Regions from separate parts of the Mesorhizobium sp. SEMIA396 genome, predicted to be linked through region 2. Evidence: predicted binding sites of a transcription regulator. Region 2 holds the regulator's gene; the other holds the start of a gene.
What was found. Region 2 encodes PhoB, which activates phosphate uptake and scavenging genes when phosphate is short. Its sites were predicted from a motif close to TGTCATNNANCTGTCAT; they were not measured.
Positions count from the first base shown of each region.

Region 1: a site for PhoB is predicted at 3,662-3,678, ahead of pstS (phosphate ABC transporter substrate-binding protein PstS). Genes of this name have one in related genera too.

Region 1 is NZ_JANIFC010000004.1:345,201-351,159, forward strand. It holds gene NP503_RS13640 (sigma-54 dependent transcriptional regulator) at 1-168, shown strand, start outside; partial or broken gene NP503_RS13645 (GNAT family N-acetyltransferase) at 152-569, shown strand; gene NP503_RS13650 (Na/Pi cotransporter family protein) at 651-2,375, opposite strand; gene pstS (phosphate ABC transporter substrate-binding protein PstS) at 2,452-3,456, opposite strand; gene NP503_RS13660 (anhydro-N-acetylmuramic acid kinase) at 3,813-4,928, opposite strand; gene NP503_RS13665 (SDR family NAD(P)-dependent oxidoreductase) at 5,300-5,959, shown strand, end outside.
Region 2 is NZ_JANIFC010000008.1:46,481-52,439, forward strand. It holds gene NP503_RS19550 (ROK family protein) at 73-1,320, shown strand; gene phoB (phosphate regulon transcriptional regulator PhoB) at 1,337-2,026, opposite strand; gene phoU (phosphate signaling complex protein PhoU) at 2,043-2,750, opposite strand; gene pstB (phosphate ABC transporter ATP-binding protein PstB) at 2,777-3,601, opposite strand; gene pstA (phosphate ABC transporter permease PstA) at 3,619-4,935, opposite strand; gene pstC (phosphate ABC transporter permease subunit PstC) at 4,932-5,959, opposite strand, start outside.

The DNA of each region.
Region 1 (5,959 bases), on a different contig from region 2:
CTGCGCGACCATAGTGGCGAGGTGCGCGGCGCCATCGATGCGCTCGGCGTACCGCGCAAGACCTTTTATGACAAACTCAAGCGCTACGGCATTGCCGCATCAGAGTTTCGCAATGGCGGCGACGCCGACACGCAACCATCTCGGAAAAGCGATGAACACGACGCTTGAAACGACGGCAAATCCCTTGCCGGAAGACCTTACCTTTCTCGCCGAAAGGCTGGCGGCGTTCAACGACGGCGATGTCGGCGCATCCGAAAGGAAGGCGCTTGTGGTGTTTGTGCGCGACGAGGATTGCGCGGTCGTCGCCGGCATTTCCGGTTACACCGCCTGGGGCTGGCTCTACGTGCAATGGCTCTGGGTCGATGAGCGGCTGCGCGGCCAGCATATGGCCGGCAAGATGCTGGATGCGGCCGAACAGGAAGCCATGGCACGCGGTTGCCGGAATGCCTGGATCGACACCTTCAATCCGAATGCCGCCAAAGTCTATCAGCGTCACCTTTGGAACGCTCGCCGATTTCCCTATCGGCCGCAGCCGCATCTTTCTACAGAAGAGGCTGGCGTTGGTCTGATCCATCCCGGCGGAACCGGGATGGACTGTCTTCCTGCCTGACCCGCAATCCGAACGAAGGTGGTTATGGTCCGGCGGACCGTTACTCGGCCGGAACCAGGCCTGGGTCTCCCATCGGGCTTGCTCTGGTTTCCTTGCGTGCCGACGCACGGGCGAGCACGCTTTGGCGGTTTACGGATCTGCGCTCGGCATCGATGCGATGGATCAGGATTTCCGCACGCTCGATCGACCCGAGCAGGGCCAGGATCGTGCCGCGTTCGGCGGCACCGGCATTCGGTCCGAGCGCCAGCGTGCGGGCACGCAGTTCCTCGACCCCAGGCAGATTTACATGGCCGGCCGGCATCTGCGGGCTGGAAATTCCGTAAGTAGGCAAGATTTCGCGCAGCGACGTGTCGAGCTTGTTCAGCGCGACGTCGACGATGGCTTGCGCCGGGTTGCTGAACTTCTCGCGCCTGACGCGGCGCGCCACCTGATGCATCGATTCCGTCAGGGCGGCCGTGAAGTCGGCTTCCTCGATCAGGCTGGCGATCAGATCGAGCTGTTCGTAAGGCAGATCCTCCTTCATCAGCGCGGCGGTGTAGGCGCGGATATCGCGGCTGAGGATGTCGGTCGCCAGATAGTGCTCGCCCGGATCCGACGGCGCCTTCTTGGAAGAGCGTGCGATGTCGAGGAACATGGCGCCGGCCTCCAGATGGCGGGCCGTCTCTTGCTGCACGGCGGGAATGGCCTTGGCAAAATCGCTGGCCAGTTTGCGGTCGAGGAATTTCGGCGTCGAGAAATCCTCCGCGTCGTCGGCATCCGTGTGGCCGACACGCGATAGCACCCGCTCGAACACGCCGATGAACGGGAACAGCAGCACTGTGTTGAAGACGTTGAAGAAGGTCGAGTAGAGGCCGACCGCGACCGGCACCAGGGGGAAGGTCTCCTTGCCGTCGACAATCACCGGAACGGCCGGATCGCCGCCGAAGAACTGCATGGCCCATTCCAGCACCTGGATGGAGACGAAGAACAGAGGGATGGTGATGCACACCCCGATGATATTGAACGAGATGTGCGCATAGGCGGTCCGCTTGGCGTTCTTCGAAAGGTTGAGCGAAGCCATCCACGACGTGATCGTGGTGCCGAGATCGGCACCGAGCGAGAAGGCGACGGCGGTTGTCCAGTCGAGAATGCCCGCCGCGCCAAGGCCCATGACGATGCCGATCGTCGCCGAGGACGAGTGGATCATCGCGGTCACGCCGGCGGCGATGAACACGCATTTGAAAAGGTTGAGGTAGGAGTCGGCCGTCAGCGTCTGCAGCAGCGCCATGACTTCCGGCAGGTTGCGAAGCGGACGCAGGCCGCCGGTCATCAGGTTGAGGCCGTAGAAGATCAGAGCGAAACCCATGCAGGCGAGCGCTATGTTCTTCACCTTTTCGCTTTTGGCGAAGCAGTAGACCAGCGAGAACACGCCGGCCAGGATCAATCCGAGCGGACCGAGCGGCAGGGCGATGAGCCCGTTGCCGAGCGTGGTGCCGATGTTGGCGCCCATGATCACGCTGATCGCCGGCCGCAGGGCGATGACACCGGCATTGACCAGCCCGACGACCATGACGCTCATCGCCGTCGACGACTGGATGACGCCGGTGATCAGCGTTCCCGCCAGCACGCCTTTGACCGGCGTACCGGCTGCCTTGGCGAGAAAGTCGCGCATCCGGTTGACCGACAGCGCCTGGATGCCGTTTGCCATGAAATCCAGACCGAGCATGAAGATGCCCAAGCCGCCGATCACCGGCACGAGGATGTCCTTGAAGATATCTATGTCCATTTCAGGCAGTCCCCAACAAGTCGCCACGACGACGCGGTATGAAGTTCAGTTGCTGCGCAAGGCAGCTTCGTTCGGGTCAGTTTCCGACCGGCAATTGCCTTGCCCAATACTGTTCGATCTGGCCAATGAGCGCTTTCGGCAGCGGCACATAGCCGAGTGCGGTGGCGTCGCCGGCACCTTGCGCGAAGGCGAGCCGGAAAAGATCATGCACGCGGCGATAGCGATGTTCCGAACGCCCCGAGACCTGGACAACGGCGAACACCGCCGTGCTGATCGGGTACGCACCATCTCCGCTGCGATTGGTGAGGGAGGCGAAGAAGTCGGTCGTTTCCCCCCAGGCGACGGAGGTGGCCGCTGCTTGCACGCCCTGCGGGTCCGGTTTGACGAACTTGCCGGATTTGTTCTGGACCGCTGCGAAGGGAAGGCCGGCGCGAAGAACCTGGCCGTATTCGGCGTAGGCAATCGCCCCCTTGCTCGCAGCCACGGCACGAAGAAGCGCTTGCGTACCTTCCGCGCCTGTCCCGAGCGGCCAGTCGATCAGAGTGTCGGCTCCAAGCTTCGTCTTCCAGTCTTCGCTTGTCGATGACAGAAACTCGGTGAAGACATAGGTTGAGCCCGAACCGTCCTGCCGGTGGATGACGCCGATGGCGAGATCGGGAAGGGCTATGTCGGGATTGAGCACCCTTATCGCAGGATCGGACCAGGACTTTATCTTGCCCAGATAGATGTCGGCGATCACCGGGCCGGAGAGGCGCAGACCTTGCTCCGGCAGGCCATCGAGATTGGCGACCACCGCGATCCCGCCCATGACGATCGGAAATTGCTGCTGGCCGTTCCTGGCGAGATCATCAGCCGGCACGGGAACATCCGTGGCGGCGAAATCCAGTTCGGGCTGCGCAAGCCGCATCAGGCCGGCAAGGGATCCGACCGGTTCATAATCGACGGTCCAGTCCAGCGTGAAGAAGTCGCCGCCGTCGGCGCGTGCAGCCTTGTATGTCGTTGCCCACTTGCCGATGATCGGCGCGGCCAGTGTCGACCCCGCACCGCGAATGGGCTCAGCCCGCGCAGCGGATCCGATCATGGCCCCGATGATTGCAAGGGCGAGCGCAGCTGCCGCCCCCGAAATCGTCGGCCGTGCACCGCGCAATAAAGCTAAACCTGCTGACAACATAAATTGAATCCCAACTATACTGCCGCCGCTATGCAGGCGCGCATCAATGGCCATACGCCTGCGAAATGAGGCGTCAGCTGAAAACAAGATCGCTGTTGTCTTGTATTAATTCTTCTTAACGGTTGGATGACAGTGGGTCCCGGCGGAAAAGCTTTTCGACTATTCCGAAGACCTTTCGACTGCAAAACCTGAGCAAAAAGCCGCATCGCCTGAAAGTCGGCCGGGCGGGAAAGGTCATCCCATCCCGTTCCGGGATGGAAGAGGCTCTAACTGGCGAGTTTTCCGCCCCGCATCGGCCGCGGTGCGCCGGTCGTGCTCGGAAAACTGATTGGCAGGCCGCGCAGCACGCGCACCGCGAGGAAGGCAAAACACTCCGCCTCGACCGCATCGCCGCTCCAGCCGAGGCTCTCGGCCTGCACCACTTCGACGCCGGCACGGCTGGTCAGCATCGCCATCATGGTCGGGTTGTGGCGGCCGCCGCCGCTGACCACCAGTTTTTTAGGACGGCTTGGTAAGAGGTCGAGTGCCTTGCCGACGGCTCCAGCGGTGAAGGCGGTCAGCAGTGCCGCGCCATCCTCCGCATCCAGCCCGTCCGCCATGGCGGCGCCGAAGTCGAAACGGTCCAGCGATTTGGGATAGGGCTTGGTGAGATAGGGGTGCTGCAGCAGCTTGGCCAGCCGCGCCTCGTCCACCTTGCCCGCACCGCCGAGCGCGCCGTCGCGGTCCATCTCGCCGAGCCCCTTCGACTTGATGAAATCGTTCAGCGGCGCGTTGGCGGGGCCGGTGTCGAAGGCAACGACATTGTCGGCGCCATCCCACCAGGTGATGTTGGCGACGCCGCCGAGATTGAGTACGGCCACCTCGCCATTGGCGCCGGCGCCGCGCATCAACGCGGTGTGATAGACCGCGGCCAGCGGCGCGCCTTGCCCCCCGGCGCGCATGTCGGCCGAGCGGAAATCGTAAGCGACCTTGGTACCCAATATGGCATGCATCAGCTCACCATCGCCGAGTTGCCTTGTCTGGCCCAGCCGTCCAACCTGCGGCGCGCGATGCAGAACGGTCTGGCCGTGAAAACCGACGACGCCGATATCGGCCATCGTCATGCCATAGCCTTCGACCAATTCCTTGACGGCTGCTGACTGGGCACGCGTCAGGGCTTCCTCCGCGGTGCGGAAGATCGCCGGCTCCGGCCCGTCAAAGTTCCACGCCCGCGCCTCCGTCAGCGTCTCTTCCAGCAGGGAGCGGATCGACGGAGGATAGGGCATCAGCCGATAGGTGCCGAAATCCTCGATACGTTCGCCGTCGGTCTTGATCAGCGCGACGTCGATGTTGCCGTCCAGCACCGTGCCGGTCATCAGGCCGACGGCCCAGATTGGTTCCATAATCGTTTCCTTGTTGAGCATAATCTTTTCCGAAAACCGTTTCCCACTTTTCGGGACCACGCTCCAGTCCCATTGATGAGATCGCCGACAGCTTTACGAAACCTGACGATTCTACCGCCAAAATGTTGGTCTAATGAATCCGGGCGGCGGGCAAGGTCCAAGCCTTGTCCCTTTCGAAGTGGCGGTCTCGGTGCTGAAGGCCGAGCGGCTTTCGTAGCTCCACAGGCGATATTGGACCGCGCAACGTCGTTTCTGCAGCCCGTCTGGTTCAACAGCCAACGAGATGCCACCTCTTGCCTGTCAGCCCCGAAGGCGCGACCTTGTCTGGTCTGGCGAACGCTTCCGCCGAAATCCGCAAGGGAGAGAAAATCATGACCTCATCCAATGTGGCCGTTATTGCAGGCGCGGGCGCTGGTCTGAGCGCCTCGCTTGCGCGCCTTCTCACCCGGGAAGGCTTTCGCGTGGTTCTGGCCGCCCGTAACGTCGAGAAGCTCAGCGCTCTGATCGGCGAAACCGGTGCTCTGGCCGTTGAGACGGATGTCGCCGACGCTGCGTCCGTCGCCAGGCTGTTCGACACCGCCGACAAGGCCGGCACGCTGGCGCTCGTGGTGTTCAACGCCAGCGCACGCACACGCGGCCCGATCGCCGAGCTCGATGCGGAAGCGGTCAAACAGGCATTGCTGGTCGGCGCCTATGGCGGCTTCCTGGTCGGCCAGCAGGCGGCGCGCCGGCTGCTTGTCCGGGGATCCGGTTCGATCCTGTTCACCGGCGCCACTGCCAGTGTGAAGGGCTTTCCCGGCTCGGCCGGCTTTGCCATGCCGAAATTCGGCCTGCGCGGCCTGGCGCAGTCCATGGCCCGCGAACTCGCCCCGCAGAACATCCACGTCGCCCATTTCATTATCGACGGCCAGATCGCGCCGCCCGGACAGGCAGCCGATCCCGACCTACAGGACCGCCGCCTGTCGCCGGACGCTATCGCCGAGGCCTATCTCGCGGTCCATCGCCAGCATCGCAGCGCCTGGAGCTCGGAG
Region 2 (5,959 bases):
GTATTTACCGGCGTCACCGACAGCGTTCCAGGGGCAGGAGGAACCGCGGCGACCGGGAGGATATGAAAGAACATGTCGGTCGGAATCCGCCACGACGATCTGCGCCGCCGCAACCGCGCCATGGTGATCGCGGCAGTGCGCCGCGCCGGACAGCCGTCACGAACCGAGATCGCCGCGACCACAAGCCTCAGCCATTCGACCATCTCGGCGATTTCATCCGACCTGATCGTCGAAGGCATCCTGACCGAAAGCAAGCCGAGCGAGGCCGGCTCGCTCAAACGCGGCCGGCCGCAGGTCGGCCTCAGTCTCAATCCGGAAGCGGCCGCGGTAATGACCGTGGTGCTGTCGCTGAACTTCCTCTCCGTCGCCGTCATCGACTATGCCGGCCAGGTGATATCCGAGGAACAGCGCCGGCTGGACACGCTGACGATGTCGCGCGAGTCGCTGATCGGGGAATGCACGGCCATCGTGCGGCGCCGCCTGGCAGATCCCGACCTGGACGTGCGCAGCATCGCCCGCATCGCGCTGGCCATCCAGGGCATCACCGACACCCGTGCCCGCGCCATGCTGTGGTCGCCGATCACGCCGCACACCGACATCGCCTTCGCTGACATATTCGAAGACGAGTTCGGCATCCCTGCCATAATGGAGAACGACTGCAACATGATGGCGGTGGCGCTGCGCTGGCGCGACCCCGATCGTTACCGCGACGATTTCATCGCTATCCTTTTGTCGCACGGCATCGGCATGGGACTGGTGCTGAAGGGCGAATTGTTCACCGGCACCCATTCTTCGGGCGGCGAATTCGGCCACATGATCCATCGGCCGAACGGCGCGCTATGTCGCTGCGGACGGCGCGGCTGCGTCGAAGCCTATGCGGGCAATTACGCCATCTGGCGCAACGCCAGGCAGATGGGCGAGGATGCAGAACCCGTCGCCGATGTCAGCGACGCCGACATGCGCGCCCTGGCTGCCGCGGCCCGCGAAGGTGACGGACCCGAACGGGAAGCCTATCGCAAGGCCGGCGAAGCGCTCGGCTACGGCCTCGGCAGCCTGTTCGCGCTGATCGATCCGGCGCCGGTCGCCATGGTCGGTGTCAGCGCCGCCGCCTTCGACCTGATCGAGCCGGCATTGCGGCAAGCGATTGCCCAGACCGCCGGCGGCCAGCATTCCAAATCGATTTCCTTCGACACCGAGCCGAACGAACTGCCGCTGATCCGCGAAGGCTGCGCCATGCGGGCGCTGATCTTCGTCGATCAGGAGATTTTTGCGCCGGGCGTGCAGGCGAGATCCGGTTTCGGCGGCAAGAACGTGGCGTGAGTTCAAACGAGGGAGTTCAGTCCTCTCGGATGGCGTATCCGGCCCCACGGATCGTGCGGATGACATCAGGCATACGGCCATTGTTGACCGCCTTGCGCAGCCGGCCGACATGCACGTCGACCGTGCGCTCGTCGATGTAGATCGTCTCGCCCCAGACATTGTCGAGCAGCTGGCTGCGCGAGAACACGCGGCCTGGATGGCGCATCATGAATTCGAGCAGGCGGAATTCCGTCGGCCCAAGCCGGATCTCGCTCTTCTTGCGATAGACACGGTGCGACTCGCGATCGAGCACGATATCGCCGACCTTTAGCACGCTGGACAGCACTTCCGGCTTGGCCCGGCGCAGCAGCGCCTTGACCCTGGCCATGAACTCCGGCGTCGAGAAGGGCTTGACCAGATAGTCGTCGGCGCCGGTCGACAGGCCGCGCACGCGGTCGCTTTCCTCGCCTCGCGCGGTCAGCATGATGATCGGCAGCCGCTCGGTCTCGGGACGCATTCGCAGGCGCCGGCAGAGTTCGATGCCCGAAACCGCAGGCACCATCCAGTCGAGCACCAGAAGATCGGGAACGTTCTCCTGCAGCCGGATTTCGGCCTCATCGCCGCGCGTCACCACCTCGACCTGGTAACCTTCGGATTCAAGATTGTAGCGGAGCAGCACGCCTAGCGGCTCCTCATCCTCCACCACCATGATGCGTGGTGCGATCATCGGCTGGTCACCCTTGTTATGCCGCTGGCGCGGACATTGCCGTCTCGTCCTGCTTCGGACGATTGGCTGGCAGCTGCGTGCCGGTCAAAACATAGTAGGCATTTTCGGCGATGTTGGTCACGTGGTCGCCGATCCGCTCGAGGTTCTTGGCGCAAAACAACAGGTGCGTGCACGCCGTGATGTTGCGGGGATCTTCCATCATGTAGGTCAGCAGCTCGCGGAACACCGAGGTGTATTTGACGTCGATGCGTTCATCATTGTTTCTGAGCGTGGCAAGCGCTGCCGCGTCAGCGGCGGCATACTCGTCGACGACCCCCTGCACCTGGATCAGCACCAGCTGCGCCATCGCGTCGATCGAATGCGAAAGATCGTGCGGCGTGACGCTCAGCCCGACAGTGCCGACGCGCTTGGCGATGTTCTTGGCAAGGTCGCCGATGCGCTCGAGGTCGCCGGCCATGCGGATCGAACCGACCACCGCACGCAGATCGTTGGCCATTGGCTGGCGCTTGGCGATCAGCGTGATGGCGCGATCGTCCAGCTCGCGCTGGCGGGCATCCATGATCGCATCGTCGGAAACCACGCGCTGCGCCAGCGCATTGTCCGAATTGAGCAAAGCCTTGGTCGAGCCACTGACCATCGAGCGGGCGAGATCGCCCATGTCGCGGATCAGCTGGCTGATCTGCTCCAGATCCTCATCGAAAGATGCAACGGTATGTTCACCCATGATCTTCGTCCCTCATATGCCTGAGCTCAGCCGAACCGGCCGGTGATGTAGTCCTGGGTGCGTTTGTCGTCGGGGGTGGTGAACATCTTGTCGGTGGCGCCCTCCTCGACCAGATAGCCTAGATGGAACATCGCGGTGCGCTGCGACACGCGCGCTGCCTGCTGCATCGAATGGGTGACGATGACGATCGTATAGTTCTGGCGCAGTTCGTCGATCAGTTCCTCGACGCGAGCAGTGGCGATCGGGTCGAGCGCCGAACACGGTTCGTCCATCAGGATCACCTCGGGTGACACGGCGATGGCGCGTGCAATGCACAGACGCTGTTGCTGGCCACCGGAAAGACCCGTGCCAGGTTCCTGCAAACGGTCCTTCACCTCGTTCCAGATCGCCGCCTTCTTCAAGCTCGACTCGACGATCTGATCCATGTCGGCCTTGCGCTTGGCCAATCCGTGGATGCGCGGGCCATAGGCGACGTTCTCGTAGATCGACTTGGGGAACGGATTGGGTTTCTGAAACACCATGCCGACGCGCGCCCTGAGTTCGACGACATCGATGTTCTTGTCGTAGATGTCTTCTTCGTCGAGCGTTATCTTGCCGGTTACCCGCGCGGAATCGATGGTGTCGTTCATGCGGTTGAGGCAACGCAGGAAGGTCGACTTGCCGCAGCCGGAGGGGCCGATCAGCGCCGTCACCTGATTCAGGCGGACGTCGAGATTGACATCGAACAGCGCCTGCTTCTCGCCATAGAACACGCCGACCTTGTCGCCACGCATTTTGATCACTTCGTTCGACTTGGCGTTCATCTTATCGCCCACTGCATTTTCAAGGGACTGTTCGGTCATGATGTTCATACCAAAATGCCTTTTTTCTACCAGCGCCGCTCGAACCGACGCCGAAGCACGATCGCGGTGATGTTCATGGCCATGAGGAAGACGAGCAGGATGATGATCGCGCCCGACATGCGCTCGACGAAGGCGCGTTCGGCCTCGTTCGCCCACATATAGATCTGCACCGGCAGCGCAGTGGCCGGATCGAAAGGCGTCGTCGGTGGATCGGCGACGAAGGCGACCATGCCGATTAGCAGCAGGGGCGCGGTTTCACCGAGCGCACGCGCTAGACCGATGATGGTGCCGGTGAGGATGCCGGGTGCGGCAAGCGGCAGGATGTGCTGGAACACCATCTGCATCTTGGAGGCGCCAAGACCGAGAGCCGCCGAGCGGATCGACGGCGGCACCGCGGCAAGTGCAGCGCGCGTCGCGATGATGATCGTCGGCAGCGTCATCAGTGTCAGCACCAGGCCGCCGACGAAAGCGGCGGAGCGCGGCATGCCCAGGAAATTGATGAACACCGCGAGGCCGAGCAAGCCGAAGACGATTGACGGCACCGCTGCCAGATTGTTGATGTTGACCTCGATAAGGTCGGTGAAACGGTTCTTCTTGGCGAACTCTTCCAGATAGATGGAGGCGGCGACGCCGATCGGCAGCGCCAGGAGCAACACGATCACCATCATATAAAACGAGCCGATGATCGCCACGCCCATGCCCGAGGTTTCCGGGCGGCTGGAGGCGCCGTAGGTGAACAGGCCGCTGTTGAAGTGCTCGGCCATCGCGCCCTCGGCCTTGAGCTTGTTCATCCAGGTGATCTGCTGGTCCGAGACCTTGCGTCGCGCTTCCTCGACACTGAGGTCGATCTGGCCCTTGAAAGCCGAGTCGAGATTGGCGGCGGCGAGGATGTTGACGTTGCGTGTCGTGCCGATCACGGACGGATCGGCGGCAACGATGTCGCGCAACTGGACGCGGGCGCCTTCCGACAGGAAGCCCTTGAGCTTCTGGATCATCGGCTTGTCATCAGGAGAGATGCCGAGCTTGGCCACAAGCGCGTTTTCGGCGAGCTTGGGATAATTTGCCTTGATCAGAACGCTCGGATCGGTTGCACGCTTGCCGGAAGGATCGATCACCTTCTCGTCGAACGAGATCGGCAGTGATACCGTCGTCTGCCAGAAGGCGGTGTAGCCTTTCGAGACGATGGTGATCAGCATGATTGCCAGGAACGCCAGGCCTACGGAAATCGCCACGACGCCATAGAAGCGGAAACGGCGTTCGGCGGCGTAACGGGCCTTCAGGCCGATGTCGCGGCGCGGATGGGCCGCCGCCCTGACCATCGTATCCATGGAAATGTCGGTCATTCGTACTGCTCCCGATATTTGCGCACGATGTAGAGCGCGACGATGTTCATCACCAACGTCAGCGCGAACAGCGTCAGGCCGAGTGCGAAGGCGACCAGCGTCTGCGGCGAATTGAACTCGAGGTCGCCGGTGAGCTGGTTGACGATCTTGACGGTGATGGTCGTCATCGCCTCGAACGGGTTGATGGTGAGGTTGGCGGCGACGCCCGCCGCCAGCACGACAATCATCGTTTCGCCGATGGCGCGCGAGGCGGTCAGCAGGATGGCGCCGACGATGCCGGGCAGTGCAGCCGGCAGGATCACCCGCTTGATCGTCTCGGAGCGGGTCGCGCCGAGGCCAAGCGACCCGTCGCGCATGGCGCGCGGCACCGCGGTTATGATGTCGTCCGAGAGAGAGGACACGACCGGGATCAGCATGACGCCCATGACCAGGCCGGCGGTGAAGATGCTCTGGCCCTGGATGAAGGGCGAACCGCCGGTCAGCGCCGCGGACAGGTCGCGCAGGAACGGCCCAAGCGTGACGACGGCGAAGATGCCGTAGACGATGGTCGGTATGCCGGCCAGAAGTTCAAGCGCCGGCTTAACCACCGAGCGCACCTTGGGCGTTGCATATTCGGCCATGTAGACAGCCGACATCAGCCCGACCGGCACCGCAACCAGCAGCGCGACGGCGGCGATGTAGAGCGTGCCCGCAAGAAGCGGGATCAGGCCGAATTGGCCCTGGCTGCCGCCCGAACCGGCAGCGGCAAAACGCGGATCCCAGACGGTGCCGAAGAAGAAACTCATCGGCGAGACGCTTTCGAAGAAGGTGATCGTCTGGAACAGCATCGAAAGCACGATGCCGATGGTTGTCAGGATGGCGATGGTGGAGGCGGCAAGCAGCCCCCACAGCATCAGCCTCTCGACATTGTTGCGGGCCCTGGCGCGCGGCTCGATCTGCCTGAGCGCATAGAAGGCGCCGGCGATCGAGGAAACGAGAATGACAATGGCGCCGAACAGGCCGAGCCGGTCCTGGACCTTGTTCG